3 regions of the Streptomyces sp. NPDC014764 genome follow, and region 3 is predicted to be linked to each of the others. Evidence: riboswitches for the same ligand, from Rfam matches in the RefSeq annotation. Region 3 holds a riboswitch; each other region holds the start of a gene.
What was found. A riboswitch is a leader RNA that binds a small molecule or an ion and turns the genes downstream of it on or off. The one in region 3 is predicted to bind cobalamin.
Positions count from the first base shown of each region.

Region 1: another riboswitch for cobalamin. It lies ahead of ACF1AG_RS25785 (cobalamin biosynthesis protein); the one in region 3 lies ahead of ACF1AG_RS09510 (ribonucleoside-diphosphate reductase subunit alpha).
Region 2: another riboswitch for cobalamin. It lies ahead of ACF1AG_RS17790 (ABC transporter substrate-binding protein); the one in region 3 lies ahead of ACF1AG_RS09510 (ribonucleoside-diphosphate reductase subunit alpha).

Region 1 covers NZ_JBIBXY010000013.1:54,996-65,295, forward strand. The annotation lists gene ACF1AG_RS25765 (alpha/beta hydrolase) at 40-1,167, opposite strand; gene ACF1AG_RS25770 (class II aldolase/adducin family protein) at 1,458-2,186, opposite strand; gene ACF1AG_RS25775 (anion permease) at 2,342-3,592, shown strand; gene ACF1AG_RS25780 (hypothetical protein) at 3,621-3,842, shown strand; cobalamin riboswitch at 4,027-4,166, shown strand; gene ACF1AG_RS25785 (cobalamin biosynthesis protein) at 4,285-5,226, shown strand; gene ACF1AG_RS25790 (cobyric acid synthase) at 5,223-6,734, shown strand; gene cobN (cobaltochelatase subunit CobN) at 6,731-10,300, shown strand, end outside.
Region 2 covers NZ_JBIBXY010000006.1:291,094-301,393, reverse strand. The annotation lists gene ACF1AG_RS17820 (carboxylesterase family protein) at 1-1,427, opposite strand, end outside; partial or broken gene ACF1AG_RS17815 (IS5/IS1182 family transposase) at 1,564-1,668, shown strand; gene ACF1AG_RS17810 (serine hydrolase domain-containing protein) at 1,778-3,070, shown strand; gene ACF1AG_RS17805 (glyoxalase superfamily protein) at 4,035-4,367, opposite strand; gene ACF1AG_RS17800 (ABC transporter ATP-binding protein) at 4,452-5,237, opposite strand; gene ACF1AG_RS17795 (FecCD family ABC transporter permease) at 5,234-6,349, opposite strand; gene ACF1AG_RS17790 (ABC transporter substrate-binding protein) at 6,346-7,311, opposite strand; cobalamin riboswitch at 7,420-7,541, opposite strand; gene ACF1AG_RS17785 (class I SAM-dependent methyltransferase) at 7,570-8,187, opposite strand; partial or broken gene ACF1AG_RS17780 (DUF6531 domain-containing protein) at 8,340-9,571, shown strand; gene panD (aspartate 1-decarboxylase) at 9,994-10,300, shown strand, end outside.
Region 3 covers NZ_JBIBXY010000003.1:159,263-169,562, reverse strand. The annotation lists gene cyc1 (epi-isozizaene synthase) at 1-413, shown strand, start outside; gene ACF1AG_RS09530 (cytochrome P450) at 410-1,777, shown strand; gene ACF1AG_RS09525 (helix-turn-helix domain-containing protein) at 1,800-2,762, opposite strand; gene ACF1AG_RS09520 (hypothetical protein) at 2,856-3,077, shown strand; gene ACF1AG_RS09515 (ribonucleotide-diphosphate reductase subunit beta) at 3,097-4,053, opposite strand; gene ACF1AG_RS09510 (ribonucleoside-diphosphate reductase subunit alpha) at 4,110-6,467, opposite strand; cobalamin riboswitch at 6,592-6,763, opposite strand; gene ACF1AG_RS09505 (GNAT family N-acetyltransferase) at 6,813-7,316, opposite strand; gene mctP (monocarboxylate uptake permease MctP) at 7,397-9,025, opposite strand; gene ACF1AG_RS09495 (DUF3311 domain-containing protein) at 9,022-9,243, opposite strand; gene ACF1AG_RS09490 (GntR family transcriptional regulator) at 9,537-10,300, opposite strand, start outside.

The sequences.
Region 1 (10,300 bases), on a different contig from region 3:
GAAGGCCCCGCCGGGGTGCCCGCCGGGCGGCGCCCACGCTCACATCAGCGGTACGAGGAACCTCCGCAGCGACTCCTCGTACGCGGCCGGGTCGGCGTTCCACATCGCGGCGTGCGGGGCGCCCCTGACGGTCTGCAGGGTGACCGTGTCGGGGTGGGCGGCGGCGAGGCGGCGGGAGAACCGCCAGGGGGCCACCGTGTCGTCGGGGCCGTGGAAGATCTGCGTAGGAAGGGCGATGCCGTCCAGGCGCACCGCGCCGGGCCTGTGGTCGCCGTACAGGCCGGTGCGGCCCTGGGCGGCGCGGACGGCGAGCGGCAGGAGCACGGCCGGGGTGCGGCGGGCGCCGGCGAGCGCGCGCAGGGTGGACTCCCAGTCGAGCACCGGGGAGTCCAGGAGCAGCCCGGCGACCCGTTCGCGCAGTTCCGAGCGGGCCGCGGCGCGCAACGCCATGGTCGCGCCGGTGGAGAAGCCGTAGAGGACCACCTTGCGGGCGCCGGAGCCGACCGCGTGCCGCAGCACGGCGTCGAGGTCGCGCCACTCGGTCTCGCCGAGGTGGTTGAGCCCGTCCGGGGAACGGGGCGCCTCCGGGTCGCCCCGGTAGGCGGGGACGAGCACGGGGAACTGGTGGCGGTGAAGCGCGCCGAGGACGTTGAGGACGTGTTCGCGGGTGGCGCCGAGGCCGTGCACGGCGATCACCCAGGTGTCCCGGTTGCCGGGCACGAACCACGCGGGCAGCGGCCCGAGTTCGCCCGGCACGTCGAGCACGGTGTGGTCGACGCCGAGCGCGGTGCCGGGGTCGCCGACGTGGACGTTCGGGGTGAAGCGGGCCCGGTCGCCGGGTTCGGGCGTCCCGTAGGTGACGCGTTCGAGGCGGCGTACGACGGTGTCGGCGGAGTGGGCGGTACCGTCCAGGACGGGTCCCACGACCGCGTGGAAGCGCTCGCCGACGAGGCCGTAGCGGCCGGGACGCAGGGCGGCGAGGTCACGTGTGAGGGTGACCTGGCCGGCGGCGGTGGCGTGGACGGTGAGCCCGGGCTCGGTGGGCAGGGGCCGGCCCGAGGGGATCCTCAGGGCGGCGTCGCTGGCGAACCGGCCGGCGGCCACCGCGGCGGCACCGGCCCCTATCACGGCGGTGACGGCTGCTGCCGTCGCAGTCACAGTGCGCACGCCTCCCAGTGTCGGGGCCGGACGCGGACCCGGCCAGTGGACACGTGACCTGAAACCCGCCCGGACGCGGTCGGCCTCACGGCCGCGTCGACGGAAAGGGTTCCCGGCGGGCCCGTCCTGACACCCGGGAGCCGGCGGGTGACGGGCGACGGCTGACGGCTGACGGCTGACGGCTGACGGCAACTACCCTCGGCCCGCGGACGCCAGGGATTCCCAGGACGGCGAACCGGTTTGTCGACATGGCGTCACGGAACGCCCCGCCCGGCCGCCGCCGAGCCGAGCTCGCCTCATCAGCGCTGCCCGTACCCCCGCAGCCGCTCCCCCGCCTCCGCGAGCTGCTCCGGGCTCAGCAGGGCCGGGGTCAGGCCCGGCACCGAGGACGCCGTGAGCCAGACGCGGCACATCCATTCCAGCTGGGCCGTGCGGTCGTACGCCTGGTCGAGGCCGGCGCCGTAGGTCAGGGTGCCGTGGTTGCGCATCAGGCAGCCGGTGCGGCCGTCGAGGGCACGCAGGGTGTTCTCGGCCAGTTCCGGCGTGCCGTAGGCGGCGTACGCGGCCACACGCACAGGGCCGCCGAGGGCCGCGGTCATGTAGTGGATCGCCGGGAGCTCGTCGACGAGCGTGGAGACGGCGGTGGCGTGCACGGCGTGCGTGTGGACGACGGCGCGCGCGGCGGTCGCGCGGTAGACGGCCAGGTGGAGGGGCAGTTCACTGGTCGGGACCAGCGTGCCGAGCACCTGCCGGCCTTCGAGGTCCACCGCCGTCACGTCGGCCGGGGTGAGCCGGTCGTACGGGACGCCCGAGGGGGTCGCCAGAACGGTGTCGCCGACCCGTAGGGAGACGTTGCCCGAGGTGCCGACGACCAGGCCGTCGGCGACGGTCCGGCGGGCCGTCGCGACCAGCTCCCCCCAGGCGTCCGCCACCTCCCCGCCCGGCCCCGCGGAGCCCTCACCGCGCGTGCCCGGAACACCACTCACAGCGCCCTCCGCTTCCTGCCCTGTCCCGTCCCGTTCGGCCATGTGGAGATCCTGCCAGGAGCCCAGGCCGCCTGGGCTGGACGGCGGAGCGCGCACCCCCTCTTACGGTCACCGCGATGCCCGTTCCAGTTCATCTTCCGTTCACCCTGGTTACCTACGTTCGACCAGCCAATGACCTCGAACGATTGCCTGGGTAAATGGAAAGCTTCTCGCTGATCCTCGCGATTGTGGTGGTAACCGCACTCGCGTTCGATTTCACGAACGGTTTCCACGACACCGCGAACGCGATGGCAACGACCATTTCGACCGGTGCACTGAGGCCCAAGGTCGCGGTGGCCATGTCCGCCGTGCTGAACCTTGTCGGCGCATTCCTCTCGGTGGAGGTCGCCAACACGATCTCCAAGGGCCTCGTCGACGAGGCCGGCATCCGTCCCGAGGTCATCTTCGCCGCGTTGGTCGGCGCGATCCTCTGGAATCTCCTCACCTGGCTGGTCGGCCTGCCGTCCAGCTCGTCGCACGCCCTCATGGGCGGTCTGATCGGCGCCACGGTCGCCTCCGCCGGCTTCGGCGCGGTCCACGGCGACGTGCTGGTCACCAAGGTCCTGATCCCCGCGATCGCCGCCCCGCTGGTGGCGGGCGTCGCCGCGATGCTCGCGACCCGGCTCACCTACCGCATGGGCCGCAACGCCGACGCCAAGTCCTCCGAGAAGGGCTACCGCGCCGGGCAGATCGCCTCGGCCGGCCTGGTCTCCCTGGCCCACGGCACCAACGACGCCCAGAAGACGATGGGCATCATCACCCTCGCCCTGGTCGCCGGCGGCGCCGTCGCCCCCGACTCCGACCCGCCGATGTGGGTCATCCTCTCCGCGGGCATCGCCATCGCCCTCGGCACCTACCTGGGCGGCTGGCGCATCATCCGCACCATGGGCAAGGGCCTGACCGACCTCCAGCCGCAGCAGGGCTTCGCGGCCCAGACCAGCGCCGCGACGGTCATCCTGGCCTCCTCGCACCTGGGCTTCTCCCTCTCCACCACGCACTCCGTGTCCGGTGCCGTCATGGGTGCCGGCCTCGGCCGCAAGGGCGGCGTGGTCCGCTGGTCCACGGCCACCCGGATGTTCGTCGCCTGGGGCCTGACCCTGCCGGCCGCCGCCCTGGTCGCGGCGATCGCCGAGTGGGTGTGCGGCTTCGGGGACTGGGGCACCGCCGTCGTTGCCGTCTTCCTGATCACCTCCAGCGCGGCCATCTGGAAGATCTCCCGGCGCGAGATCGTCGACCACACCAACGTCAACGACCACGACACCCCCGCCGAGGAGCCCGCCGGTGTGGTCACCCAGGCCATCGCCGCTGTGACCCCGCCGCCCGCCGGCCCCTCCGAGGACCTCTCGGCCACCATCCCGGCCCCGGCCGCCGCCGACCCGCAGGCCCCGTCGGCCACCTCGACCGTCTGACCGCGTCCGGCACGCAGAAGGAAGCAGCATGAAGATCGACTGGGCGGCCCTCGGCTCCGTGTTCGGCGTGAGCCTCGTGGTCACCGTGGCCCTGGTGGCCCTGTTCACCCTCGGCATCTCCGGTATGTCCCGCCGCGAGCGGGCCACCGCCGAGGGCCGGTCCACGGCCCTCGCGGTCACCGGCGCCTACGCCTGCTTCGCCGCGTGCGCGGCGGCCGTGGGCTACGGCATCTACCTGATCATGGCCTGACGACAAGGCCGCACGCGTGAGCGGGCGGGACGGGAGCAGCGGCTCCCGTCCCGCCCGCTGCCGTGTCCGCGCGTCCGTGCGCCGTGTCCGGCGTGTCCATGCGCCGTTCCCGCCGTTCACCCACGTGAGCCCCTCTGTGGGCCTCGGCACACTTCAGCCCCGCAGGTCAAAGGCAAGTTGACGGCCCTTCCAAGGGCATGGTGGACTGCCTCCGCCAATACGGCGGCAGGAGAGGAAGCCGGTGCGAATCCGGCGCGGTCCCGCCACTGTCACCGGGGTGAGCCCCGGGAGCCAGGAACTCTCGCCGCCGGTCTCGTCGAACCAGGGCGTGGACACCCTGAGTGAGGACATATCGCCATGCGCGGCAGCCTGTCGAGGTCGATCAGCGACACCCCACCCCCCTTCGGGGCCGTGACCTCCGGATCCGTCACCGGCTGAACCCATGGGTGCCGATCGCGTGTTCGCGTACGGCGCCGCCGCCGGCCTCCTCGGCGACCTGCTGCTCGGCGATCCCCGCCGTGGGCATCCGGTCGCCGCTTTCGGGCGGGCCGCGGCTGCCGTGGAGCGGGTGCTGTGGCGGGACGACCGGGGCCGCGGGGCCGTGCACACCGCCGTGTGCGTCGGCGGCGCCGTCACGGTCGCAGGCCTGGCAGCCCGCGCCGCACGCCGTGGTCCTGCCGCTTCCGTCGCCCTGACCGGCGTCGCCACCTGGGCCGTCGTCGGCGGTACCTCGCTGGCCCGGGAGGCCCGGACCATCGGGCGGGCGCTCGAAGCCGGGGACGTCGAGGCCGCGAGGGAGCGGCTGCCGCACCTGTGCGGCCGTGACCCGCAGGCCCTGGACGCCGACGGGATCGCCCGTGCCGTGGTGGAGTCCGTCGCCGAGAACACCTCCGACGCCGTGGTGGGCGCCCTCGTGTGGGGCGCGGTCGCCGGGGTGCCGGGCCTGGTGGGCTTCCGGGCCGTCAACACCCTGGACGCGATGGTGGGTCACAAGTCGCCCCGGTACCGCCGTTACGGCTGGGCGTCCGCCCGTCTCGACGACGTCGCCGGCTGGCCGGGCGCGCGCCTGACGGCCGTCCTCGCCGCGCTGAGCGGGCCGGACCCGCGCGGGGCGGTACGGGCCTGGCGCGCGGACGCGGGCAAACACCCCAGCCCCAACGCCGGTCCCGTCGAGGCGTCCTTCGCGGGCGCGCTCGGCGTGCGGCTCGGCGGGACGCTCTCCTACGGCGGGCGGGTCGAGCACCGGCCCGTCCTCAACGGCGGCGGACGCCCCGTCGCCGTCGCCGACATCGACCGGGCGGTGCGCCTGTCGCGGCGGGTGGGCTGGCTGGCGCTGGCGGCCGGGGTGGCCGCGCGGCGCCTACGGAAGGGACGTGCGAAGTGAGCGGTGGCGGACTGCTGGTCGCCGGGACCACCTCGGACGCCGGCAAGAGCGTGGTCACCGCCGGGATCTGCCGGTGGCTGGTACGCCAGGGGGTGAAGGTCGCGCCGTTCAAGGCGCAGAACATGTCGCTGAACTCGTTCGTCACCCGCGAGGGCGCCGAGATCGGGCGCGCCCAGGCGATGCAGGCGCAGGCGTGCCGGGTGGAGCCGACGGCGCTGATGAACCCGGTGCTGCTGAAGCCGGGCGGCGACCGGTCCAGCCAGGTGGTGCTGATGGGCCGCCCGGTCGGCGAGATGAGCGCCCGCGGCTACCACGGCGGCCGCCAGGAGAGCCTCCTCGGCACGGTCCTCGACTGTCTGGAGCGGCTGCGGAGCGAGTACGACGCGGTGATCTGCGAGGGCGCCGGAAGCCCCGCGGAGATCAACCTGCGCCGTACCGACATCGTCAACATGGGGATCGCGCGGGGCGCGCGGCTGCCCGTGCTGGTCGTCGGGGACATCGACCGGGGCGGCGTCTTCGCGTCCTTCTTCGGCACGGTCGCCCTCCTCTCCCCGGAGGACCAGGAGCTGGTCGCCGGGTTCCTGGTGAACAAGTTCCGCGGGGACGTCTCCCTGCTGGAGCCGGGCCTGGAGATGCTGCACGGCCTGACCGGGCGGCGCTCGTACGGCGTGCTGCCGTTCCGGCACGGCCTCGGCATCGACGAGGAGGACGGGCTCCGCGTGTCGCTCCGGGGCGCCGTACGGGAGTCCGCGGTGGCCGCGCCGGCCGGCGAGGAGGTGCTGCGGGTCGCGGTGTGCGCGGTGCCGCTGATGTCCAACTTCACCGACGTGGACGCGCTGGCGGCCGAACCGGGCGTCGTGGTGCGGTTCGTGGACCGGCCGGACGAACTCGCCGACGCGGACCTCGTCGTCGTGCCCGGCACCCGCGGCACCGTGAAGGCACTGCGCTGGCTGCGGGAGCGCGGGCTGGCGGACGCGCTGGTGCGGCGGGCCGCCGAGGGCCGGCCGCTGCTGGGCATCTGCGGCGGCTTCCAGCTGCTCGGCGAGCACATCGAGGACGACGTGGAGAGCCGCGCGGGCCATGTGGACGGGCTCGGCGTGCTGCCCGTACGGGTGCGGTTCGCCCGCGGGAAGACCCTGGCCCGCCCTGTCGGCGAGGCCCTCGGGGAGCGCGTCGAGGGCTACGAGATCCATCACGGGGTCGCCGACGTGCTCGGCGGTGAGGCCTTCCTGGACGGGTGCCGCGTGGACGCGGCCTGGGGCACGCACTGGCACGGTGCGCTGGAGTCGGACGGGTTCCGGCGGGCGTTTCTGCGCGCGGTCGCCGACCGCGCGGGACGCCGTTTCGTGCCGGCCCCCGACACCTCTTTCGCCGCGCTGCGCGAGGAGCAGCTCGACCGGCTCGGCGACCTGATCGAACAGCACGCGGACACCGACGCGCTGTGGCGGCTCATCGAGTCCGGCGCGCCACGAGGACTGCCATTCATTCCACCGGGAGCGCCCGCATGAGCACTGTGTTGTTGTTGTCGACCGCCGACACGGACCTGCTGGCGGCCCGGGCCTCCGGCGCCGGCTACCGCATCGGCAACCCCACCCGCGTCGACGTCACGGAGGAACTGCCCGCGCTGCTCGACGGCGCCGACCTGGCGTTGGTGCGGCTGCTGGGCGGCAAGCGCGCCTGGGAGGACGGACTGGCCGCGCTGAAGGCGTCCGGCGTCCCCACGGTGCTGCTCGGCGGGGAGAGCGTGCCCGACGCGGAGCTGATGGCCGAGTCGAGCGTCCCGGCGGGCGTGGTGGCCGAGGCGCTGCGCTATCTCGTCGAGGGCGGCCCGGACAACCTCGCCGAACTGGCGCGGTTCCTGTCGGACACCGTGCTGCTGACCGGCGAGGGGTTCGAACAGCCGCGCAGGATGCCGGAGTTCGGCGTGCACGGCGAGCGTCCCGCCGTACCGGGCCGTCCGACGGTCGGCGTGCTCTTCTACCGCGCGCACGAACTCAGCGGCAACACCGCCTTCGTGGGCACCCTGTGCGACGCGATCGAGGCACGTGGCGCCAACGCCCTGCCCGTGTACTGCGGTTCACTGCGCGGCGCCGACCCGGCGCTGTACGAGCTGCTGGGCCGGGCGGACGCGCTGGTCGCCACCGTGCTCGCGGCCGGCGGCAGCCACGCCTCGCAGGCGTCGGCGGGCGGCGACGAGGAGGCCTGGGACGTCGGCGCGCTCGCCGAGCTGGACGTGCCGGTGCTGCAAGGGCTGTGCCTCACGACCTCGCGGGCCGCCTGGGAGGAGTCCGACGCGGCCCTCTCCCCCATGGACGCGGCCATGCAGGTCGCCATCCCCGAGTTCGACGGCCGGCTGATCACCGTCCCGTTCTCCTTCAAGGAACAGGGCCCGGACGACGTCCCGGTGTACGTCGCCGACCCCGAGCGGGCCGCGCGGGTCGCCGGGATCGCCGTACGGCACGCGGCGCTGCGGCACAAGCCGAACGCGGAGAAGAAGCTGGCGCTGGTCTTCACCGCCTACCCGACGAAGCACTCGCGCGTCGGCAACGCGGTCGGGCTGGACACCCCCGCCTCGGCGGTGCGCGTGCTGGACGCGCTGCGGGACGCCGGGTACGCCGTCGAGGGGCACCCGTCCGAGGGCGACGAGCTGATCCACCGGCTGATCGCTGCCGGCGGGCACGACGTGGAGTGGCTGACGGAGGAGCAGCTGGCCGCCGCGCCCGCGCGGGTGCCGCTGGCCGACTACCGGGCCTGGTTCGCCACGCTGGACCGGGAGTTGAGGGAGGCGATGACCGAGGCGTGGGGTGAGCCGCCGGGCTCGCTGTACGTCGACGGGGACGACATCGTGCTGGCGTCCCTCCAGTTCGGGAACGTGGTGGTGATGATCCAGCCGCCGCGCGGCTTCGGGGAGAACCCCATCGCGATCTACCACGACCCGGACATGCCGCCGTCGCACCACTACCTGGCCGCCTACCGCTGGCTGGAGAACAGTTTCGGCGCCGACGCGATCGTCCACATGGGCAAGCACGGCACGATGGAGTGGCTGCCCGGCAAGGGCCTCGGGCTGAGCGCCGGGTGCGCGCCGGACGCGGTGCTGGGCGACCTGCCGCTGGTGTACCCGTTCATCGTGAACGACCCCGGCGAGGGCACACAGGCCAAGCGGCGCGGGCACGCCACGGTCGTCGACCACCTGGTGCCGCCGATGGCCCGCGCCGACACCTACGGTGACCTGGCCAAGCTGGAGCAGCTGCTCGACGAGTACGCGCTGGTCAGCGACCTGGACCCGGCGAAGGCGCCGGCCGTGCGGGCGCAGATCTGGACGCTGGTGAAGGCCGCCGAGCTGCACCACGACCTGCACGTCGACGACCAGCCGGACGACGACGCGTTCGACGAGTTCGTCATGCACATCGACGGCTACCTGTGCGAGATCAAGGACGTGCAGATCCGCGACGGTCTGCACATCCTCGGCGGCGGGCCGGTCGGCGAGCCCCGGGTGAACCTGGTGCTGGCGGTGCTGCGCGCCTCGCAGGTGTGGGGCGGGCGGGCCAACGCCCTGCCCGGTCTGCGGGCCTGCCTCGCCGCACACTTCGGGCTGGTGGAGAAGGAGCTGCTGGCCGAGCCCGGCGCGCCGGTGAAGGCGCCGGTCGAGCTGACGGACCTGGTGGACGGCCCGTCCCGCACGGCCGCCGACGCGATCGACCTCCTCGAGCAGCTGTGCCGGCGGCTCGCCGAGGGCATGGAGGAGCGGGACTGGGCGGCCGACACCGTGCCGGGGCTGGTGCGGAACGTGCTGGGCACGGAACTCGCGGACGCGGTGGCCGTGCTGCGGTTCGCGTGCGAGGAGGTCGTGCCCCGGCTGGAGCGGACGACGGACGAGATCGGGCACATCCTGCGCGCCCTGGACGGCGGGTACGTCCCGGCGGGCCCGTCGGGATCGCCGACGCGCGGGCTGGTCAACGTGCTGCCGACCGGCCGGAACTTCTACTCGGTCGACCCCAAGGCCATTCCCTCGCGCCTGAGTTGGGAGGTCGGGCAGTCGCTGGCGGACTCGCTGGTGCGACGGTACCTGGAGGACACGGGCGCGTACCCGAAGTCCGTCGGCCTGACGGTGTGGGGCACGTCCGCGATGCGCACGCAGGGCGACGACATCGCGGAGGTCCTGGCGCTGCTCGGGTGCCGTCCGGTGTGGGACGACGCGTCGCGGCGCGTGACCGGCTTCGAGATCGTGCCCCTGGAGGAGCTGGGCCGGCCCCGTATCGACGTCACCGTCCGCATCTCGGGCTTCTTCCGGGACGCGTTCCCGCACGTGGTGGGACTGATCGACGACGCGGTACGGGCGGTGGCCGAGCTGGAGGAACCCGCCGACTCCAACTACGTGCGGGCGCACGTCGAGGAGGACGCCGCCGAGCACGGTGACCGGCGGCGGGCCACCGCACGCGTCTTCGGCTCCAAGCCGGGGGCGTACGGGGCGGGGCTGCTGCCGCTGATCGACGCGCGGAACTGGCGCTCCGACGCGGACCTCGCCGAGGTGTACGCGGTCTGGGGCGGCTACGCGTACGGGCGCGGGCTCGACGGGCGCGCGGCGCGCGGCGACATGGAGACGGCGTTCCGGCGGATCGCGGTGGCGGCGAAGAACGTCGACACGCGTGAGCACGACCTCGTCGACGCGGACGACTACTTCCAGTACCACGGCGGCATGGTCGCGATGGTGCGGCACCTGACGGGCGCGAGCCCGGAGGCGTACGTCGGCGACTCGGCGACCCCGGACCAGGTGAAGACGCGCACGCTCGGCGAGGAGACGCACCGGGTGTTCCGGGCGCGGGTGGTGAATCCGCGCTGGATGGCCGCCATGCGCCGGCACGGCTACAAGGGCGCCTTCGAGATGGCGGCCACCGTGGACTACCTGTTCGGGTACGACGCCACGGCCGGGGTCGTGGACGACTGGATGTACGAGAAGCTCAGCGCCGAGTACGTGTTCTCGCCGGAGAACCGCGACTTCATGAAGAAGTCCAACCCCTGGGCGCTGCGCGGCATCACGGAACGGCTGCTGGAGGCGGCGGACCGCGGACTGTGG
Region 2 (10,300 bases), on a different contig from region 3:
CGGAGGAACAACTCGGCGTCAGAGCCGTGCTCTTCGCGGACCGCCTGCCGGTAGTCGTCGACGTCGGCGTCCGGAGGACTGAGCAGAGCGAGGGAGGCCTCGTCCGCGTTGCTCCCGACGAGGACCGGTACGTCCGACTGGTCGCCCGCCGCATAGATGTCCGCGGGCACCCGGTCGAGGACGTACCCGTCGACGGACGGGCGCCAGTGACCTTTCAGGGGTTCGGCCGCTTCCACGACCCGGTCCGCGGGCATGCGGCGCATCTCCTCCACGGTGGCGCCGCCCAACCGCTCACTCAGGTCCGTCCCCGCCGCTTCCGCCGCCGGCCGGGTGTCGTACTGATCGCCTCGGTCGGTGTCGCCGAGCGTCCCCATGCAGGCTCCGCTGCCGCCGATGACACCGTGCACCAGTCCCTTGGCACGGGGCGTCGCGCCGAGGATGCAGACGCTTTCACCGCCCGCGGACTCGCCGGCGATCGTCACACGCTCGGGGTCGCCCCCGAATGCCGCGATGTTCTGCCGCAGCCACCGGAGGGCGGCGATCTGGTCGAGCAGCCCGTAGTTGCCCGAGGCGCCGACACCGGACTCCTCGGCGAGGCCGGGGTGCGACAGGAAGCCGAGCACGCCGAGGCGGTAGTTGATCGTGACGGTGATCGCCTCGCCTCTGGACGCCAGCGACTCGCCGTCGTAGAGCGGCAGGGCTCCGGAGCCGGTGGCGAATCCGCCGCCGGGGATGTAGACGATGACGGGAAGCTTCGCCGCCGAGGGGTGGGTGCTGCGCCAGATGTTGAGGTACAGGCTGTCCTCACTCACCGGATACGGATTGAGGAGGGTCCCCTCCAGCGGTGCTTCCACCACCTGGGACAGCGCGCGGGTGAGGAAGGTGGACGTGCCCTGGACGGGAACATCGGAGAACCGGTCGGCGGTGAGCAGATCCGAGCGCGGTTCGGGAGGCTGCGGCGGTCGCCATCGCCGGTCGCCGACGGGAGGCCGGGCGTAGGGGACCCCCGCGAAGATCTCGACGTCGCGCTCGTCGTTGAGGACCCCCCTGACCGGCCCCTCCCGCGTGGGAACGGTCCGGGACGGCCGGGGATCGGCGCTCCCGGCGGCGCGGTTCTCCGCCGGGGGGTAGGCGAGTACGGCAGTGGTGCACAGGACCGCTCCCGCGAGCAACCAGGCCCCTGCCTTGAGCAGGGCGGGGCCCCGGAGCCACCAGCGGGTGGTGAGACCGAGCGCGACGAGACAGGCGACGACCAGCCCCCATCCCCACCACGGTGCGCGGTTGAGCCAGGCGACCGAGAAGGCCGCCGCGCTCAGAGGGAGGAAGGGGATCCACCTCCAGGCGGAGCGCCTCGGCCCGCGCGGCTCGCGCGGGCGATCGCCGAGGAGGCGTTGAGCGGCCGGAACCGCCCGCTGTCTTCTTCTCATGTCCACCGCTGCCTCGCGCTCGGGACTCGCGTGGGCCGGGCGCTTAGTTGACGTGTCAAGTTCTGGTCCACTGTAACCCACGCGCGCACACGGCTCCGGCGTCGGCGGCTCGCCCGAGCAGACCGCGAAGAGTCCGGGAACAGCCGGCCTGCACCGCCGCTACGAACGCAAGGCCGAACACTTCCTCGCCTTCGTCGGCATAGCCGCAGCCCTCATCGCCCACCGCCGACTCGCCAAGTGAAACAACGTGTTACTCGGCTGGCCCGGCCTGAGCCATGGGGGTGTCCCCACACCCGCTCGGAGGCTGCCGCCATGGGCGCAGCCGACCCGCCGCGACAGAGTGTGAAGGCATGAAGGCAATACGGAAGACCTCGCGGGCCCGCCTTGCCACCGCCGCTCTCCTCGCCGGCGCCGTCGCGTCCACGGCACTCGCGCCTGGTACTGCGGCCGCCCCCCACCCGGCGTCTGCGGACACCGCGGCCTCCGCGGCCGGCCGGCTCACCTCCCGGCAGCTCCAACGCGAGACGGCCCGCGTCCTTGCAGAGGGTGGGTTCGTCGGCATCACAGTGCGGGTGCGTGACGGCGCCCGCACAGTACACGCCCGAGCGGGCAAGGCCGAGCTGCACACCGGCCGCCCAGTGCCCCGCGGGGCGGAGTTCAGGATCGGCAGCGTCACCAAGACGTTCGTGGCCACCGTGGTGCTGCAACTCGTCGCCGAGGGCCGCCTGTCCCTGGACGACACCGTCGAGCGCTGGCTGCCGGGTGTGGTGAGCGGCAACGGCAACGATGGCAGCCTCATCACCGTCAGGAATCTATTGCAGCACACCAGCGGCATCCACAACTACGGTCCCGAAGAGGACACCGGGAACACCGCAGCTGATTTTGAGCGGACACGATTTGACCACTGGGACGCCGAGCAACTGGTCGCCGGCGCGGTGCGCCACCGGCCGGATTTCCCACCCGCACCGGCCGATGCGCCCAAGCCCGACTGGAACTACTCCAACATCGGCTATGTCCTCGCCGGGATGGTCATCGAGAAGGCCACCGGGCGGCCCTGGGCCGAGGAGGTACGCGACCGCATCGTCCGGCCGCTCGGCCTGACTGGCACCTACGCCCCAGGCGACGACCCGTACCTGAAGCCGCCGCACGCCCACACCTACCACCTGTTCCCCGGCTCGGTCACCTGGACCGACACCACGGCCAGGAACATCTCCCAAGTGGACGCGGCCGCTGCCCTTGTCGGCACCGAACGAGACGTGGACCGCTTCTTCACCGCCCTGCTCGGCGGGCGCCTGCTGCCTCCCGCCCAGCTTGCGGAGATGCGCAGGACCGTGCCCGTCAGCGACAACTTCCAGGTGGGGTTTCCCGGCCTGCGGTACGGCCTGGGACTGATGCAGCAGCCGCTGACCTGCGGCGGCGATACCTGGGGCCATGGAGGGGACCTGGAGGGATTCACGGTGCGCACCGGCTTCTCCGCAGACGGGCGCCGCTCGGTCGTCGTCGTCGCCAACGGCACCGGCAGCGGCGAGCAGCTGCTCGCCGCCGAGCGGGCCGTCCGCGGGCTTGTGGACCGCGCCCTGTGCGCCGGTACCCAGGACATCGCCGGCTCCAGGCCGTCGGCCACCCCCCACAACAGCCGGTAGCGTTCCGGGGGCTTCAGGTGCCGGATGTCGACCTGCTGTCCGGCCGCCCTGCCGCCGGCGCGGGTGGCGATCAGCAGACGGTCCGGATCGGCGATCACCAGCGGACGGCGGATCCTGCGGTAGCGGCCGGCGGACTGGGCATCGGCGATCACCTCGGCGCGGTCGACGTCGCGGTGGTCGGTCAGGCCCCTCGCCACCGAGCCGGGACGCTGCCCCAGCGGGCCGACACGCCCCTCGCAATCGCCCCCGGCCGCCAGAACTGCGAGATCCGGCAGCAGTTCCTGGCCCCGCCGGCAACTCCACGCCGGTCACCGCTGACTGCTCGGAGATCCGCGTGCCGGTGCGGACCATCGTTTCGAGGCGTGCTGTCATCGTTCCTCCTTGCTGCCCGTGTGCGGGACGTCTGCCTCGGCGTCCACCAGGTGCACGCGCGGCGGGACTGGGTCCTCGCCGAACCGCTGCGCTGCCCCTGGCCTCGGTGGCGCGCAGCCGGCCGTGGGGCGCGGATCACGCCGGCTATCGCCGGCGGCAGGGAGGGGTCGGCCCATGAGTCTTCACGGTGGCCGGCAGCTCGCCGACGCAGCTCATGGAGTCCCACGGGCCGATTGTGGGAGCGAGTTTCCAGTGGTCGGGTGAGCGGGCCTCTTGTCCACGCGGCTGAGCGCAGAGCCGCGGTGTCGCGGGAGATCATCGCGTCCACGGCCCCCACTGGCCGGACAGCCTCTTGACTTACCCGACAAAATCATCAGGTACGTCAGCATCCAGTCAGCATCTGGCCGGGGCAGTCTGGCATTCGTACTCCCGGTCGGCGGCTTCACGGCAGCTTGCTTCGCGCATGTCGCACGGGTGAGAAGCCCGCTCGCCACGGCGCACGATGTTGTGGAGGGTCGTTGTCATCTGTCTCGCGGACGCGTACTTGCTCAGCCACCTGCACAGCTTCCCTGTTGTGCACTGCTGGTGAGTGTCATTCCGCCGGCGTGCCGATCCGAAGCCGGTTGCCGTCAGGGTCGTGCAGCTCAATCTCACGCGCCCACGGAGCGTCCTTCGCCTGCACCCCGAACTCGGAGGCAATGGCCTCGACATCACGAACGCGGAGGTAGACGAGCGTGTCGGGACTGGCATCGCCCTTGTGCTCCGACAAGAACAACCGCACCCCGCCCCGGGCGACCTCGACGAACGCGGGAAGCCCCGGTTCGTAGCGGTGTTCCCACTGCTTGGCGAAGCCCAGCCGCTCGTACCAGGCGACCGCCGCAGCGGCGTCCTCGACGCGAAGAATGGGAATGACGCCCTCGTCCATGGCGTCATCGTCGCAGATCGTCCAGGGTGTTCGTCGCCCGATGCGGCACCAGGTCGCGCGGACGCACGCGGTAGTCGGGGGCCTTCAGTTGCGTGGCTCTTCGGGGAGGAACGTCACCTGCGGGGCGCCCGTGCGCGGATGGGTGGATACTTCCGCCGCCACTCCGTAGACCTCGGCCAGGAGCCCGGGGGTGAGGATCTCGGCGGGTGGGCCGGAGGCGGTGACCTCGCCGTGGTGCAGGACGTAGAGGCGGTCGCAGTAGTAGGCGGCCAGGTTCAGGTCGTGCAGGGCGAGCAGCACGGTCGCGGGCAGACGGCGCAGGGTGTCGAGCACGGACAGCTGGTGCCGGACGTCGAGGTGGTTGGTGGGTTCGTCGAGGACGAGGAGGGTGGGCTGCTGGGCGAGGGCGCGCGCGATGAGGACGCGCTGGCGCTCGCCGCCGGAGAGCCGGTCGAAGGGGCGGCCGGCCAGGTGGACGGCGTCGACCGCGAGGAGCGCGGAGTCGATGAGGCCGGCGTCCTCGGGGGTGTCGCCGGCGAGGAGCCGTTTGTGCGGGGTGCGGCCCATGGCGACGACCTCGCGGACGGCGAGGTCGAAGTCGGCGGCCGAGTCCTGGACCACCGCCGCCACGGTGCGGGCCAGTTGCCGCACCGGAAGCGACCAGGCGTCGCCTCCGTCGACCCGGACCTGACCGGTGTCGGGGCGCAGGACGCGGTAGACGGTGCGCAGGAGGCTGGACTTGCCGCTGCCGTTGGGGCCGACGAGCCCGATGGTCTCGCCCGGGCGGGCGGTCAGGGAGACGTCGCGGACCAGGTGGCGGGCTCCGGCGGTGAGCGTGACGCCGTCGACGCTCAGTTCGGTCGCGGTCATGCCACTCCTCGGTCGGTGCCGCGTCGGGCGTCCCGGCGCATCAGCCACAGGAAGAACGGTCCGCCGCACAGGGCCGTGAGCACGCCGACGGGTATTTCCATCGGTGCGGCGATGGTCCGTGCGGCGATGTCGGACCAGATGAGGAAGACCGCTCCGCCGAGTGCCGCCGTCGGCAGGACCCGGCGGTGGTCGCCGCCGACGAACAGGCGCACGATGTGGGGCATCATCAGGCCGACGAAGCCGATCGGTCCGGCCGCTGCGACCAGCACACCCGTGACGAGGGAGAGCAGGACGAACAGGCGGGCGCGGAACCGGGCCACGTCCAGCCCCATCGTGGTGGCCGCCTCCTCGCCGGCCAGCAGCAGGTTCAGGTTGCGGGCCTGGATCATGAGGACGCCGATGCCGAGCAGGAGGGCCGTGCTCGGCAGCCACAGCGAGCCCCAGTTGACGCCGCCGAGACCGCCGAGGGTCCAGGCGAGGACCGCGCGGGCCTCGTTGCCCCGGGCGGTGGTGAGCAGCAGCAGATCGAGGACTGCGGTGAGTACCGCCGCGATCGCTACTCCGGACAGCACCAGCCGTGCCGAGGTGATGCGTCCGCCGGTGCGGGCGGTGGCGTACACGAGCAGGAGCGCGCCCAGGGCGCCCACGAAGGCGGCCATCGACAGGGAGAGGGGCCCGAAGAAGGTGACCCCGAACACGATCACGGAGACCGCGCCGAGCGACGCCCCCGAAGAGACGCCGAGCAGGTACGGCTCGGCGAGCGGGTTGCGCACCAGTGCCTGCAGAGCCGTACCGATGACCGCCAGGCCGGCGCCGGTGACCGCACCGAGCAGCACCCGCGGCGCCCGCACGTCCACCACGATGGTCTCCCGGGCCCGCGACCAGTCCGGCTGCTGCCAGTCGGCGCCCAGCGCGTGCGTCACGATGCCCCACACCTGGCCGGGCGGCACCCGGACGGAGCCGATCGCGAGGCCCGCCGTGGCGGAGACGACGAGCAACGCCGTGAGTGCCAGCAGTGTGACGGCCAGCCGTGTACGGCCTGTCTCCGGCCTGGTGGTCTTCCGCCGAGGCGCCGCCTCTTCGGCGGGCGTGCCCGTGGCGGCCTGGGTCACCGGAAGCTCTCGGGGTGCAGTCCGCGGGCCAGGTCCTCGACCGCGTAGGCCGAGCGGATGCCGACCAGGGTGGCGGTCAGCGGCAGGACGACGAACCGCTTGTTCCTGATGGCGGGTACGTCGGCGAGCGCGGGCTGGGAGAGCAGGTACTCCTTCTTCTCCTTCACGCTTCCGGCGCCCGCGTAGTCGTAGATCGCGATGACTTCCGGTTTGCGTTCGACGACCTGCTCCCAGGAGACGTCGCCGAAGACGTCGTCGAGGTCGGCGAAGACGTTCTCGCCGCCGGCCAGCCGGATAAGCTCGGTGCCCAGGCTCTTGCCGCCCGCGGTGAAGGCGCTCTTGTCGCCGCTGTCGTAGACGAAGACGGACAGCTCGGGCTCGCTCTGGACCTTGTCGGCGGCCTTGGCGACGCGGACCTCGAGGTCGGTGACCAGGTCGTCGGCCCGGTCCGGGACGCCGAAGATCGTGCCGATGGTGCGGATCTCGTCGTAGGTGTCCTTCATCGTCACCCGCTTCCCGCCGCAGTACTCGCGGTTGAGGTAGGTGTCGATGCCCGCGTCGGCGAACGCCTTGCGGGAGCGGCCCTCCTTCTCGTCGAAGGCGCTGCCGTAGCCGCCGTAGACGAGGTCGGGTTCGGCGTCCAGGACCTTCTCGAAGGACGGTTCCCTCTCCGCCAGTTCCGGTACGGACTCGTAGTCCCTCTCCAGCTCGGGCAGGACGGCGGAGTCGGGGAAGGCCGTGCCGACCATGCGGTCCTTCAGGCCGAGGGCGAGCATGAGTTCCGCCGGGTGCTGGTGGATGGTGACCACCCGAGACGGAGGCTTGTCGTACGTCGTCTTCACGCCGCAGTTGTCGACGGTGACCGGGAAGCCCTCGGACGCGGCTGCGGTGGCCTTCGCGTCCCCGCCGCCCTCGTCGGACGCACCGCAGCCGGTGGTCAGCAGCATGGACGACAGTGCCATGGCAGCGGCCGTGGCACGACGGAACCCGCGCGTGCGGGCAGGGGTGAACAGCTGGGACACGTGAAGCCTCCTGGAGTCCGCGCTCCTCGGATCGGGCCCGCGACGGACCAGTGTCCTGACTCCCGGATCGACGTTCCCTCCGCCTTCCCGCGCGGTGCGCAGTGGCATGTCGGAGGGGCGCTCCCCGGTCACAGTGGCGGGACCGTGCCGGATTCGCACCGGCTTCCTGTCTCCCGTCGCGGCGATGACCAGGTGATCCTACGGTCCTCCGAGCCGACGGCAAAGGGCGTGCGGACCCGGCCGCACGCCCTTTGCCTCCCTCACGCTTCGCAGACCGCCCGAGGGACGAGCCGCTCGGCACTCTCGTCGTAGGGGCGCCCGTCGAACCCGCCGAAGACCTCCACGCGGCCGAAACCCGTCTCCTCGGCCATCCGCGGCAGCTCCACCGCGCTGTACGCGAACCACGTCAAGGTGGCCCGCGTCACTCGCTCGCCCCGGACCAGCGACCAGCACCCACTCGCTGCGCAGGCGCGCCCACTCGTCCAGCACGGTGTCGGTCTGCACCATCAGGTCGTCGCCCCGCCGCACCACCTTGGGCGGGGTGACCCTGCGGGCCAGGAGCTCCTTCCCGGTGAGGTCGAGGACGAGCTTGCCGCCGGGAGCCAGGCAGGTGTACATGGTGCGCAACACGCGCGCGTTGTCGGCGGGGTCCTCGAAGTACCCGAAGGAGGTGAACATGTCGAGGACGACGTCGAAGCCACCCGGTGCCTCGTACTCGCGGGCGTCGGCCCGCACGTACGTCACCTCCGCACCGGCGTCGGCCGACCGCTTGCGTGCCCGGTCCAGCATGGCCGGGCTCAGGTCCACTCCGGTCACGCGGTGACCGCGACGGGCGAGCGGCACGGTGAACACCCCGGGTCCGCATCCGGCCTGTCCGCAGAGGTTGTACAACTGCCCACCCAGCACGCCGCTCGCGCAGGCGCGCGGCCAGCGGCTGCTGGCCGAAGACCACGGCGTCGGAGCGAGGGCTGCGGCGCAGTGCCTCAAGCGGTGTCCGGTCGGCAGATGCTGTCGCCACTGACTACCTGCCCGAGGGCCAGGGCGAGGTGCCCTGGCATCAGATCGTCGACACCCGTCTGAACGACGCGCTGGTGGCGTGGGTGAACGTCTCGACCGGCAACCTGATGCTGGCGGCCACGGACTTCGACATCGCGGGCGTCGGCCAGAGACTCCAGTTGACCCGCACCTACAACTCCCTGGAACCCCCGTGGGGGAAGGTGTCGCAGCCGTGGTGGCAGGCGTATGAGTGCTACCTCCAGGTGAAGGACGGTGAGGTGGGCGTCTTCGACGCCACCGGCGAGCTGCTGCACTCCACGGCCAACGCCGACGGCACGTACACGACGCCGGCCGGTTACTCGAAGGACCTGAGGAAGAACGCGGACGGGATCTACACCCTGACCGACCGCAGGTCCGGCTCGAAGGACACGTACAGCGAGCACGGCACCCTCACGAGGGTGACGGACAGGAACGACGGCACGATCACCGTCGACCAGCACGACGAGGGCGCCGAGCACAAGGGCTTCAAGCTCACCGAGACCCGCTCGGGCCGTTGGATCGACCTGGTCAAGACCTACCCGAACCAGTGGCAGGCCAAGGACCACACAGGCCGCACCGCCGTCCTCGACCTCGACGGGGCCGGGAACCTGGCCAAGGTGACGGACACGGCCGGCAAGGCCACCGCCTACGAGTACGACTCCTCCGTCGGGTGACGAAGGTGACCACCCCCGAGGGCACGGTCACCCTGTTCACCTACGACGGCCACAACCGCGTCACCTCCATGCAGCGCGCCACCGAGTCGACGTCGAGCGGCCACACGGGCCCGACCTGGCGCTACGACTACACGGCCGCCACATCGGCGGATGCGGCGACGACCACGGTCACCGATCCGGACGGCGACGCCACGAAGTACATTCACGATGCGGACGGCGAAGTCACCAAGGTCACCGACCCGCTCGGCCACTCCCGCCACGCCACGTACAAGAACCACCTCACCCAGACCGCCATCGACGCCATGGGCACCGGCGCGGACGGCACGGGCGGGAACACGACCACGTACGGATGGGACGGCCGCAACAACGCCCTCTCCCAGAAGCTGCCGCTGGGCGCGACGGCGTCCGTGTCGGCGTACCAGACGGTCGCGGGGACCGACCTGCCCAACGACTTCACCACCGCGGACGGCCGCAAGGACTTTTTTGAGTACCGGCCTGTTTCTTGCGCCTCTCATATGGATCGCCGCTGCGGTTCCGTGGGTGATCCTGCACAGCACCCTCGGAAGACGTCACCGCAGGGCAGCCCTGACTGCAGGGCTCATCTTCACGCTGTGGTTCACCTGGTTCCTTGTCACCTGGCTCGGCATGCCGGACTCCTACACCGCCCCGTTGTGCCCGGGCAACGTCCCGCCCTGGTGGCCGAGCTTCATCCCGGCATGACTACGGCGTAGCCCGTGAACGACCTCGGCACCGGCGACCTACTCAACAGCGCCCCCGGACCAGCCGCAGCACACCAGCAAGATCGTGTTACGAGTTCTCGGCATCTTCGAGTGCGAGGAGTGTCGGTGTACAGTGAACAACGCCCTTGACCTGCACAAAGCAGGCAGGGAGCCACGACTTCCAGGAGTCCAACGTGCTGCGCACCATGTTCAAGTCCAAGATCCACCGTGCCACCGTCACCCAGGCCGACCTGCACTACGTGGGATCCGTGACGATCGACGCGGACCTGCTCGACGCCGCCGATCTGCTGCCCGGTGAGCTCGTGCACATCGTCGACATCACCAACGGCGCCCGGCTCGAGACGTACGTCATCGAGGGGGAGCGCGGATCCGGTGTGGTCGGCATCAACGGGGCCGCCGCCCACCTCGTGCACCCCGGCGACCTGGTGATCATCATCAGCTACGCCCAGGTGACCGACGCCGAGGCGCGGGCACTCGAAC
Region 3 (10,300 bases):
ATCGGAAACCGGCGCTGCTCAGTCAGGAATTCGCCGCCTGGTACAACGACCTCTGCTCGCTTCCCAAGGAAATCGCCGGAAACGAGGTGCACAATCTCGGGATCAGTCTCGTCACCCACGAGGGAATGACCCTCGAAGAGGCGATCGCCGACGTGCGGCGCCGTGTCGAGGAATGCATCAGCGAATTCCTGGACGCGGAACAGGAGGCATTACGGTTCGCCGACCGGCTCGACGACGGGACGGTGGGAGGAAAGGAGACGAGCGCCGCCGTGCGCGCCTGCGTCGGCAACATGCGGAACTGGTTCAGTTCCGTCTACTGGTTCCACCACGAGTCCGGCCGGTACCGGGTCGACAGCTGGGACGACCGGTCCACGCCCCCGTACGTCGACAACGCAGCGGAAGGTGAGAAATGACCGTCGAGTCCGTACGCCCGGAGGACGCCACCGCGACGGCCGAGCCGCCCGTGGCGGGCGGCGCCGTCCCGCTCCTCGGCCACGGCTGGCGCCTGGTGCGCGACCCGCTGGCCTTCCTGTCCCAGCTGCGCGACCACGGCGACGTGGTGCGCCTGAAACTGGGTCCCAAGACCGTCTACGCCGTCACCACCCCCGCCCTCACCGGGGCGGTGGCGCTCAGCCCGGACTACATCATCGCCGGCCCCCTGTGGGAGTCGCTGGAGAGCCTGCTCGGCAAGGAGGGCGTGGCCACCGCCAACGGCACGCTGCACCGCCGCCAGCGGCGCACCATCCAGCCGGCGTTCCGCCTCGACGCGATCCCCGCCTACGGCCCGATCATGGCGGAGGAGTCCTACGCGCTCGTGGAGCGCTGGCGGGACGCGGACGGGGTGCTGGACATCACGTACGAGTCGTTCCGCGTGGCCGTGCGGGTGGCCGCCCGCTGTCTGATGCGCGGCAGCTACATGGACGCCCGCGCCGATCGCATATGCGCCGACCTCACCACCCTGTTCGCGGGGATGTACCAGCGCATGGTGGTGCCGCTCGGGCCGCTCTACAAGGTTCCGCTTCCGGCCAATCGGGAATTCAACCGGGCCCTGGCCGATTTGCATGTCCTGGTCGACGAGATCGTCGCCGACCGGCGGGCGAGCGGTCAAAAACCGGACGATTTGCTGACGGCTTTGCTGGAGGCGAAGGACGACAATGGCGACCCCATCGGGGAACAGGAGATCCATGATCAGGTCATCGCCATCCTGACCCCCGGCGCGGAAACCGTCGGATCCACGGTCATGTCGCTCCTCCTGGTTCTCACCGAACACCCGGAACTCGGCGACAAGATCCGCGACGAGGTGGAATCCGTGGTCGGCGACCGCCGTGTCGCATTCGACGACGTGCGGAAGCTGACGTACACCGCGAATGTCGTCACGGAGACCCTGCGGCTGTATCCGGCCGTATGGATATTGACCCGCCGCGCGGTCGCCGACACGGAACTCGGCGGTTACCGCATTCCGAAGGGCGCGGACCTCATCTACAGCCCGTTCGCGATCCAGCGCGACCGGCGGTCGTACGAGCGGCACGAGGACTTCGACCCGGACCGCTGGCTCCCGGAGCGGTCCAAGGACGTGCCCAAGTACGCGATGAGCCCGTTCAGCGTGGGCAACCGCAAGTGCCCCAGCGACCACTTCTCCATGGCGGAGCTCACGCTCATCACCGCCGTGGTCGCCCACGCGTACCGCTTCGAGCACGCGTCGGACTCCGACCCCCGGCCCCGCATCGGCATCACGCTGCGGCCCCGCCGGCTGATGCTGCGGGCGCGGCCCCGCTGACGTCCCGCCGTGCGGCGCGCGGTCAGGCGGCCTCCGGGCCCCTGAACGCGCGCCGGTAGGACTGCGGGGTGGTCCCCACCGCGCGCACGAAGTGGTGGCGCAGCGCGGCCGCGTTGCCGAAGCCGGTGCGGCCCGCGATCGCGTCCACCGTCTCGTCCGTCCGCTCCAGCAGATGCTGGGCCAGCAGCACCCGCTGACGCAGGAGCCAGCGGTAGGGAGTGGTGCCGGTCTCCTGCTGGAAGCGGCGGGCGAAGGTGCGCGGCGACATGAGGGCGCGGGCGGCGAGCTGCTCGACGGTGACCTCCTCGTCGAGGTGCTGCTCCATCCAAACCAGCACCCCGGCGACCGAGTCTCCCCCGGGCTCCGGCAGCGGACGCTCGATGTACTGGGCCTGCCCGCCGTCGCGGTGCGGGGGCACGACCATCCGGCGGGCGATCCGGTTGGCCACCTCCGGGCCCTGCTCCTTGCGCACCAGGTGCAGACAGGCGTCGATGCCCGCGGCGGTGCCCGCGGAGGTGATCACCGGGTCCTCGTCGACGTAGAGCACGTCGGGCTCGACCGTCAGATGCGGATAGCGGCGGCTCAGCTCCTCCGCGTGCTTCCAGTGCACAGCCGCCCGCCGCCCCTCCAGCAGCCCGGCGGCGGCCAGCACGAACACCCCGGAGCACACGCTCAGCACCCGCGCGCCCCGGTCCACCGCCCGGCGCAGCGCGTCCAGCATCTCGGGCGGGAACTCCCGGGAGGCGTAGGAGGCGCCGGCGGGCACGGTGATCAGGTCGGCCGTCTCCAGCCGCTCGGGGCTGTGCTCGGTCTGGAGCGTGAAACCGGTGCTGGTGCGGACCGAGGCCCCCTCCGCCGAGGCGACGGCGAAGTCGTACACCGGCAGCCCGTCGTCGCTGCGATCGATGCCGAAGACCTCGCAGACCACGCCGAGTTCGAACGGATTCACGCCGTCGAGCAGGACGGCCGCCACATTCCGGAGCATGAACCCAGTGTGCCTCGTCGTTGGCAGTAAATCGAGGGTGTACGGCAGTCCTGCCGCTCCCGGTCAGGAGTGTCCGGCGCCACAGTGGTGTCCATGAACACGACGCAGACAGAAGCACTGATCGCGATGGTGGCCGTTCTCGGCCTGTTCGTCCTCATGGTCGCGCCCGCCGTGATCGGCATCCTGCGCGACCGCCGCATCGACCGGCAGATCCGGCGGGCGGAGGCGGTGCCCGTCACCGAACCGCCCGACACGCGGGTCGCGTCCCGCCCGGAGCACCGGGCCGCCTCACGCAGCCGCGCACGGGCGGCGTGAGACGGCCCCGGCCCGGGCCCTAGAAGTCCTCGTCCAGGTCGACCGTGCCCTCCACGGCGACCTGGTACGCGGACGGACGGCGCTCGAAGAAGTTGGTCAGTTCCTGCACGCCCTGCAGCTCCATGAAGGAGAACGGGTTCTCCGAGCCGTACACCGGCGCGAAGCCCAGCCGCACCAGACGCTGGTCGGCGACACACTCCAGGTACTCCCGCATCGACGCGGTGTTCATGCCGGGCAGCCCCTCCCCGCACAGGTCACGGGCGAACTGCAGCTCCGCCTCCACGGCCTCGCGCAGCATGTCGGTGACCTGCTGCCCCAGCTCCTCGTCGAACAGCTCCGGCTCCTCCTTGCGCACGGTGTCCACCACGTCGAAGGCGAAGCTCATGTGCATCGTCTCGTCGCGGAACACCCAGTTGGTGCCGGTCGCCAGCCCGTGCAGCAGACCCCGGCTGCGGAACCAGTAGACGTAGGCGAACGCGCCGTAGAAGAACAGCCCTTCGATGCAGGCCGCGAAGCAGATCAGGTTCAGCAGGAAGCGGCGCCGGTCGGCCCGCGACTCCAGCCGGTCGATCTGCTCCACCGAGTCCATCCACCGGAAGCAGAACTCGGCCTTCTCCCGGATGGACGGGATGTTCTCCACGGCCGCGAAGGCCGCCGCCCGGTCGTCCGGATCGGGCAGGTAGGTGTCCAGCAGCGTCAGGTAGAACTGGACGTGCACGGCCTCCTCGAACAGCTGCCGCGACAGGTACAGCCGCGCCTCCGGCGAGTTGATGTGCTTGTACAGCGTCAGCACCAGGTTGTTCGCCACGATCGAGTCGCCGGTGGCGAAGAACGCCACGAGCCGGCCGATCAGATGCTGCTCCTCGGGCGTCAGCCTCGCCAGATCGGCGACGTCCGAGTGCAGGTCCACCTCCTCGACGTGCCACGTGTTCTTGATCGCGTCCCGGTAGCGCTCGTAGAAGTCCGGGTAGCGCATGGGGCGCAGGGTCAGCTCGAAGCCGGGGTCGAGCAGGTTCTTGGTCGTGCTGGTGGTCACTGGCAGGCCTCGCAGGATTCGGGGTTCTCGAGGGAGCAGGCGACGGCCTCGGGGTCGGCCGGCTGCTGGACGGGGACGGCGGCGCGGGCCGCGCGGGCGATCCGGGTCGCCGGGCGGGAGCGCAGGTAGTAGGTGGTCTTCAGCCCTTGCTTCCAGGCGTAGGCGTACATCGAGGAGAGCTTCCCGATGGTCGGCGTCTCCAGGAACAGGTTGAGCGACTGCGCCTGGTCCAGGAACGGGGTCCGGGCGGCGGCCATGTCGATCAGGCCGCGCTGCGGGATCTCCCACGCCGTGCGGTACAGCCGCCGTACGTCCTCGGGGATCCAGGCGAAGTCCTGCACCGAGCCGTTCGCCTCGCGCAGCGCCTCACGGGTGCGCGCGTCCCACACGCCGAGCCGCTTGAGGTCCTCCACCAGGTACGAGTTGACCTGGAGGAACTCCCCGGACAGCGTCTCGCGTTTGAACAGGTTGGACACCTGCGGCTCGATGCACTCGTACACGCCCGCGATCGACGCGATGGTCGCGGTGGGCGCGATCGCCAGCAGCAGCGCGTTGCGCAGGCCCGTCGCGGCGATCCGGGTCCGCAGCGCCTCCCAGCGCTCCGGCCAGGCGAGCTCGACGCCGTAGTGGTCGGGGTGCAGCACGCCCCGCGCGGTGCGGGTCTTCTCCCAGGCGGGCAGCGGGCCGTGCCGCTCGGCCAGACCGGCGGACGTCTCGTACGCGGCGAGCATGATGCGCTCGGCGATCCGGGTGGAGAGCGCCTTCGCCCCGGGGGAGTCGAACGGCATCCGCAGCCGGAAGAACACGTCCTGCAGCCCCATCACGCCCAAGCCCACCGGGCGCCAGGGGCTGTTGGAGCGGGATGCCTCCTCGGTCGGGTAGAAGTTGATGTCGACCACCCGGTCCAGGAACGTCACGGCGGTGCGGACCGCCGCGTCCAGGCGCTCCCAGTCCATGCCGTCCGGGCCTGCGAATGCCGCGAGGTTGACCGAGCCGAGGTTGCAGACCGCCGTCTCCCCGTCGTCGGTGACCTCCAGGATCTCCGTGCACAGGTTGGAGGAGTGGACGACGTGGCCCGGCTCGGCGGTCTGGTTGGCGGTGCGGTTGGCGGTGTCCTTGAACGTCATCCAGCCGTTGCCGGTCTGCGCGAGGGCGCGCATCATCCGGCCGTACAGCTCGCGTGCCGGAAGCGTCCTGCGGGCCAGGCCCTTCGCCTCGGCGGCCCGGTAGGCCGCGTCGAACTCCTCGCCCCACAGGTCGACCAGCTCGGGCACGTCCACCGGGGAGAACAGCGACCACTGCGCGTCGTCGGCGACCCGGCGCATGAACTCGTCCGGCACCCAGTGCGCCAGGTTCAGGTTGTGCGTACGGCGGGCGTCCTCACCGGTGTTGTCGCGCAGCTCGAGGAACTCCTCGATGTCCGCGTGCCAGGTCTCCAGGTAGACCGCGGCGGCGCCCTTGCGCCGGCCGCCCTGGTTCACGGCGGCGACCGAGGCGTCCAGCGTCTTCAGGAACGGGACGATGCCGTTGGAGTGCCCGTTGGTGCCGCGGATCAGCGAACCCCGGGCGCGGACCCGGGAGAAGGACAGGCCGATGCCGCCGGCGTGCTTCGACAGGCGTGCGACCTGGTGGTAGCGCTCGTAGAGGGAGTCCAGCTCGTCCTTGGGGGAGTCCAGGAGGTAGCAGGACGACATCTGCGGGTGGCGGGTGCCGGAGTTGAACAGCGTGGGGGAGGAGGGCAGGTAGTCCAGCCGGCTCATCAGCCCGTACAGTGCGGCGACGTCCTCCAGCGCCCGCCCGCTCTCGTCCTCGGCGAGCCCGCAGGCGACCCGCAGCAGGAAGTGCTGGGGCGTCTCGACGACCTTGCGGGTGACCGGGTGGCGCAGCAGGTAGCGGCTGTGCAGGGTGCGCAGGCCGAAGTAGCCGAACCGGTCGTCGGCGTCCGTGTCGACCAGCGCGTCCAGACGGGCCGCGTGGAGCCGGATGAACGCGGCCGTGCGGTCGCCGATCAGGCCTTCCCGGTGACCGGCGGCCACCGAGCCGGTGAACGAGGTGACACCCTGCGAGGCGGCCTCGGCGCGGATGCCGAGGGTGAGCAGCCGGGCGGCGAGCCGGGAGTACGCGGGGTCCTCGGAGATCAGTCCGGCCGCCGCCTCGGTGGCCAGGTCCCGCAGCTCCGCCTCGTCGGCGGCGGCTGACCGGCCGCGCAGCGCGGCGGCGGCAACCCGGCCGGCGTCGGCGTCGGGCAGGTCGGCGGTCAGCTGGGTCAGGGTCCGCAGCAGCGCGGCCCCGGGGCCGTCGCTCTCCTCGGTCACGCGGGTCGCTGAAGCCGGATCGGCTGGCGCGATGGTCACGTGTGGCTCTCCCTCGCTCGGCACAGGGGCCTCGAGGAGCGCAGGGGGCAGCACACGAACGCACGCGGCGTCGCGTCCACCGGCCCATTCCGCGAGGCCCGGACGTCAGGGCACCCGGACCGGAAGGGCCGGGCGCACTGTCGGCAGGTCCTCGGACTGACTCCCGTGCGCGCCCGTGGGCAGGCATGGGTACACCGTTGCGGGACAGTTCCGGATTCGCACCGGATTCCCCTGCGACGACAGCGAGCATGAGCATACATCTTGTGCCGGGTGTCGCCGACGGACCCATATGTTGTGTCGCGTTGGAGTTATGGTGGGGCCGGACGGAAGGGCTGTGCCCAGCCGTCAGAGCGTCAGTTCGTAGACGAGCAGCATGATGTCGTCCAGCTCCGGCAGCGGGTTCCAGTCCCGCCCGGGGGCTCGCGTGAAGCCCAGCCGCTCGTACACCCGGTGCGCGGAGTGCATCGTGCGCTGCGTGGACAGCACCATCCGCGTGCGGCCGAGCGCCCGCGCCCGGTCGGCGCAGGCGCGCACCAGCGCCTCGCCGGCGCCCCGGCCGCGGTGGGCGGGGGAGACGGCCAGCATCCGTATCTCCGCCTCGCCGGGCTCCGCGATGTCGGCCATGGGCCCGGGGCCCGGCACGAACGTCACCCCGCCCAGCAGCGTGCCGTCCGCCACGGCGACCAGGACCTCGGCGGCCGCCGCCCGTCTGCCCACGTCCCGCAGCTCGCCCAGGTAGGCGTCGGACTCCCCGAAGTCCAGCAGCCCGTCGCCGAGATAGGCCTGCGCGGTGATCTCACCGAGCTCCGCGTGCTCGCCGGGCGCCGCCGGCCGGATGACGATGTCCATGCGGGGGAGTCTGCCGCACGGGGACGACAGCGGGCCGCCGGTTTTCCACCGGCGGCCCGCTGTCCTGTGCGTGAACGTCGTCAGTGCTTGCTGTCCGCCGTGGCCGGCGGAAGCTCCACCTGCACGCCCGGGTCGCCGGCGTCCGCCGTGTAGTCCCGCGGCTCGGTCTCGTCGACGCCCTCCGGCGCCTTGACCGCCCGCATGACGAAGGTCAGGACGACCGTGACCAGCACGTTGATCACGAAGGCGGTGAGGCCGATGTAGCCGATCTCCCCGATGCCCGGGATCTCCTTGGCGGAGCCGCCGAAGTGCTTCTGCGTCGGCGACGCCACCCCGTACGCGGCTACCGTGCCGTAGATCATGCCGACCGCCCAGCCGCCGATCAGCGCCCAGCGGTGGAACCAGCGGGTGAACAGGCCGCCCACCAGCGCCGGGAAGGTCTGCAGGATCCAGATGCCGCCGAGCAGCTGGAAGTTGATGGCGACCGTCTTGTCCATGGTCAGCACGAAGGCCAGCGCGCCCACCTTCACCAGCAGCGACACGGCCTTGGAGACGGCGGTCTCCTGCTTGGGCGTCGCGTCGGGCTTGATGAAGTCCTTGTAGATGTTGCGGGTGAACAGGTTCGCCGCCGCGATCGACATGATCGCCGCCGGCACCAGCGCGCCGATGCCGATCGCCGCGAAGGCCACACCGGCGAACCAGTCCGGGAACATGTTCTCGAACAGCTGCGGGATGGCCAGCTGGCCGTTCTGCACCTTCACCCCGGCCGCGATCGCCATGAATCCGAGCAGCGCCAGCAGGCCCAGCATCAGCGAGTACAGCGGCAGGATCGTGGTGTTGCGGCGGATCACCTCACGGCTGCGCGAGGACAGCGTCGCGGTGATCGAGTGCGGGTACATGAACAGCGCGAGCGCCGAGCCCAGCGCCAGCGTGGCGTACGTCCACTGGCCCGCCTCGCCCGGCACCAGGGCGCCGCGCGGGGCACCCGTGGCCGGGTTGGTCTCGCTGTACGCCTCCTGCGCGGACGCGAAGATCTCGTCGAACCCGCCCAGCTTGATCGGGATGTAGATGATCGCCACCGCGATCACGATGTAGATCAGCGTGTCCTTGACGAACGCGATCAGCGCGGGCGCCCGCAGCCCCGACGAGTAGGTGTACGCGGCCAGCACACCGAAGGCGAGGAGCAGCGGCAGGTCCTTGATGAACCAGTTGGTGTTCTCTCCGCCGCCGACGCCCATCACGTCCAGCACGGCCTGGATGCCCACCAGTTGCAGCGCGATGTACGGCATCGTCGCCAGGATGCCGGTGACCGCGACGGCCAGCGACAGCCCCTTCGAGCCGAACCGGCCGCGCACGAAGTCCGAGGTCGTCACATAGCCGTGCTTGTGCGACACCGACCACAGCCGGGGCAGGAACGTGAAGATCAGCGGGTACACGAGGATCGTGTACGGCACCGCGAAGAAGCCGGCCGCGCCGGCCGCGTAGATCGCCGCCGGGACGGCCACGAAGGTGTACGCGGTGTACAGGTCGCCGCCGAGCAGGAACCAGGTGACCCAGGTGCCGAACGACCGCCCGCCCAGGCCCCATTCGTCGAGGGTGTGCTCGTTCGCCGCCTTGCGCCAGCGCGCGGCCAGGAAGCCCATCACGGTGACGAGCACGAAGAAGAAGATGAAGACGGCGAGTGCCACGCCGTTCACGCCGTCGTTCACTGCTCCGCACCGCCCTTCGCGGCCGAGCGGGCGCGCTGGTCACGCTGCCAGAGCTTGTACGCGATCATCGTCAGCGCGGTCGAGATCAGCACCCACAGCATCTGGTACCAGTAGAAGAACGGGATGCCGATGAACACCGGGTCGGTCTTGGCGTAGGACCCGACCCACAGCATGGCGACGAATGGTGCGAGCAGACAGACGCCGATGACGACGCGCATGGGCGTCACCACCGGCCCTGGTGTTGTTCGCGGGGTTTGCGACATCAGACGGCTCCCGTCCCCTCACTGATCGCCGACGTTGGCTCGCGGCAATGTAGGTGAGGGCGCGGGGCGGTCGTAACCCCCCGTAAGAGGGGCGGTATGCAGCAGCAGCGCAACCGCAAGGCAACAGCAACGAAAATCCTGTCAACCACCCGGTCTGTCGGGATATGCGGTCGCACAGCGGGCCGTGCTGCGGCCTGCCGGGCTCAGTTCCGGGGCCTGCCGGGCTCAGTCCTGAGGGCGCGCCGGGCTCAGTCCTGGGGGCGCTTGAGGCGCGCGACGAACTTGTACCGGTCGCCCCGGTACACCGACCGCACCCACTCCACGGGCTGCCCGTCCCGGTCCAGCGAGTGCCGGGACAGCATCAGCATCGGCAGGCCCACGTCGGTGCCGAGCAGGCCCGCCTCGCGCGGCGTGGCCAGGGACGTCTCGATGGTCTCCTCGGCCTCCGCGAGATGGACGTCGTACACCTCGGCGAGGGCCGTGTAGAGGGAGGTGTACTTGGTCAGGCTGCGGCGCAGAGCCGGGAAGCGCTTGGCGCTTAGGTGGGTGGTCTCGATGGCCATGGGCTCCCCGTTGGCCATGCGCAGCCGCTCGATGCGCAGCACGCGGCCGCCGGCGGTGATGTCGAGCAGGCCGGCCAGCCGGTCGTCGGCCGTGATGTACCCGAGGTCGAGGAGCTGCGAGGTCGGCTCCAGACCCTGCGCGCGCATGTCCTCGGTGTACGAGGTGAGCTGGAGCGCCTGGGACACCTTGGGCTTGGCGACGAAGGTCCCCTTGCCCTGGATGCGCTCCAGACGGCCCTCGACCACCAGTTCCTGGAGGGCCTGGCGCACGGTGGTGCGGGAGGTGTCGAACTCGGCCGCCAGCGTGCGCTCGGGCGGGACCGGCGTGCCGGGGGGCGCGGTCTCGGTCATGTCGAGCAGGTGCTTCTTCAGCCGGTAGTACTTGGGCACGCGCGCCGTACGGACCGCGGTCCCACCCTCGTTCTCCGCACTGCTGACGTCGGTGCTCA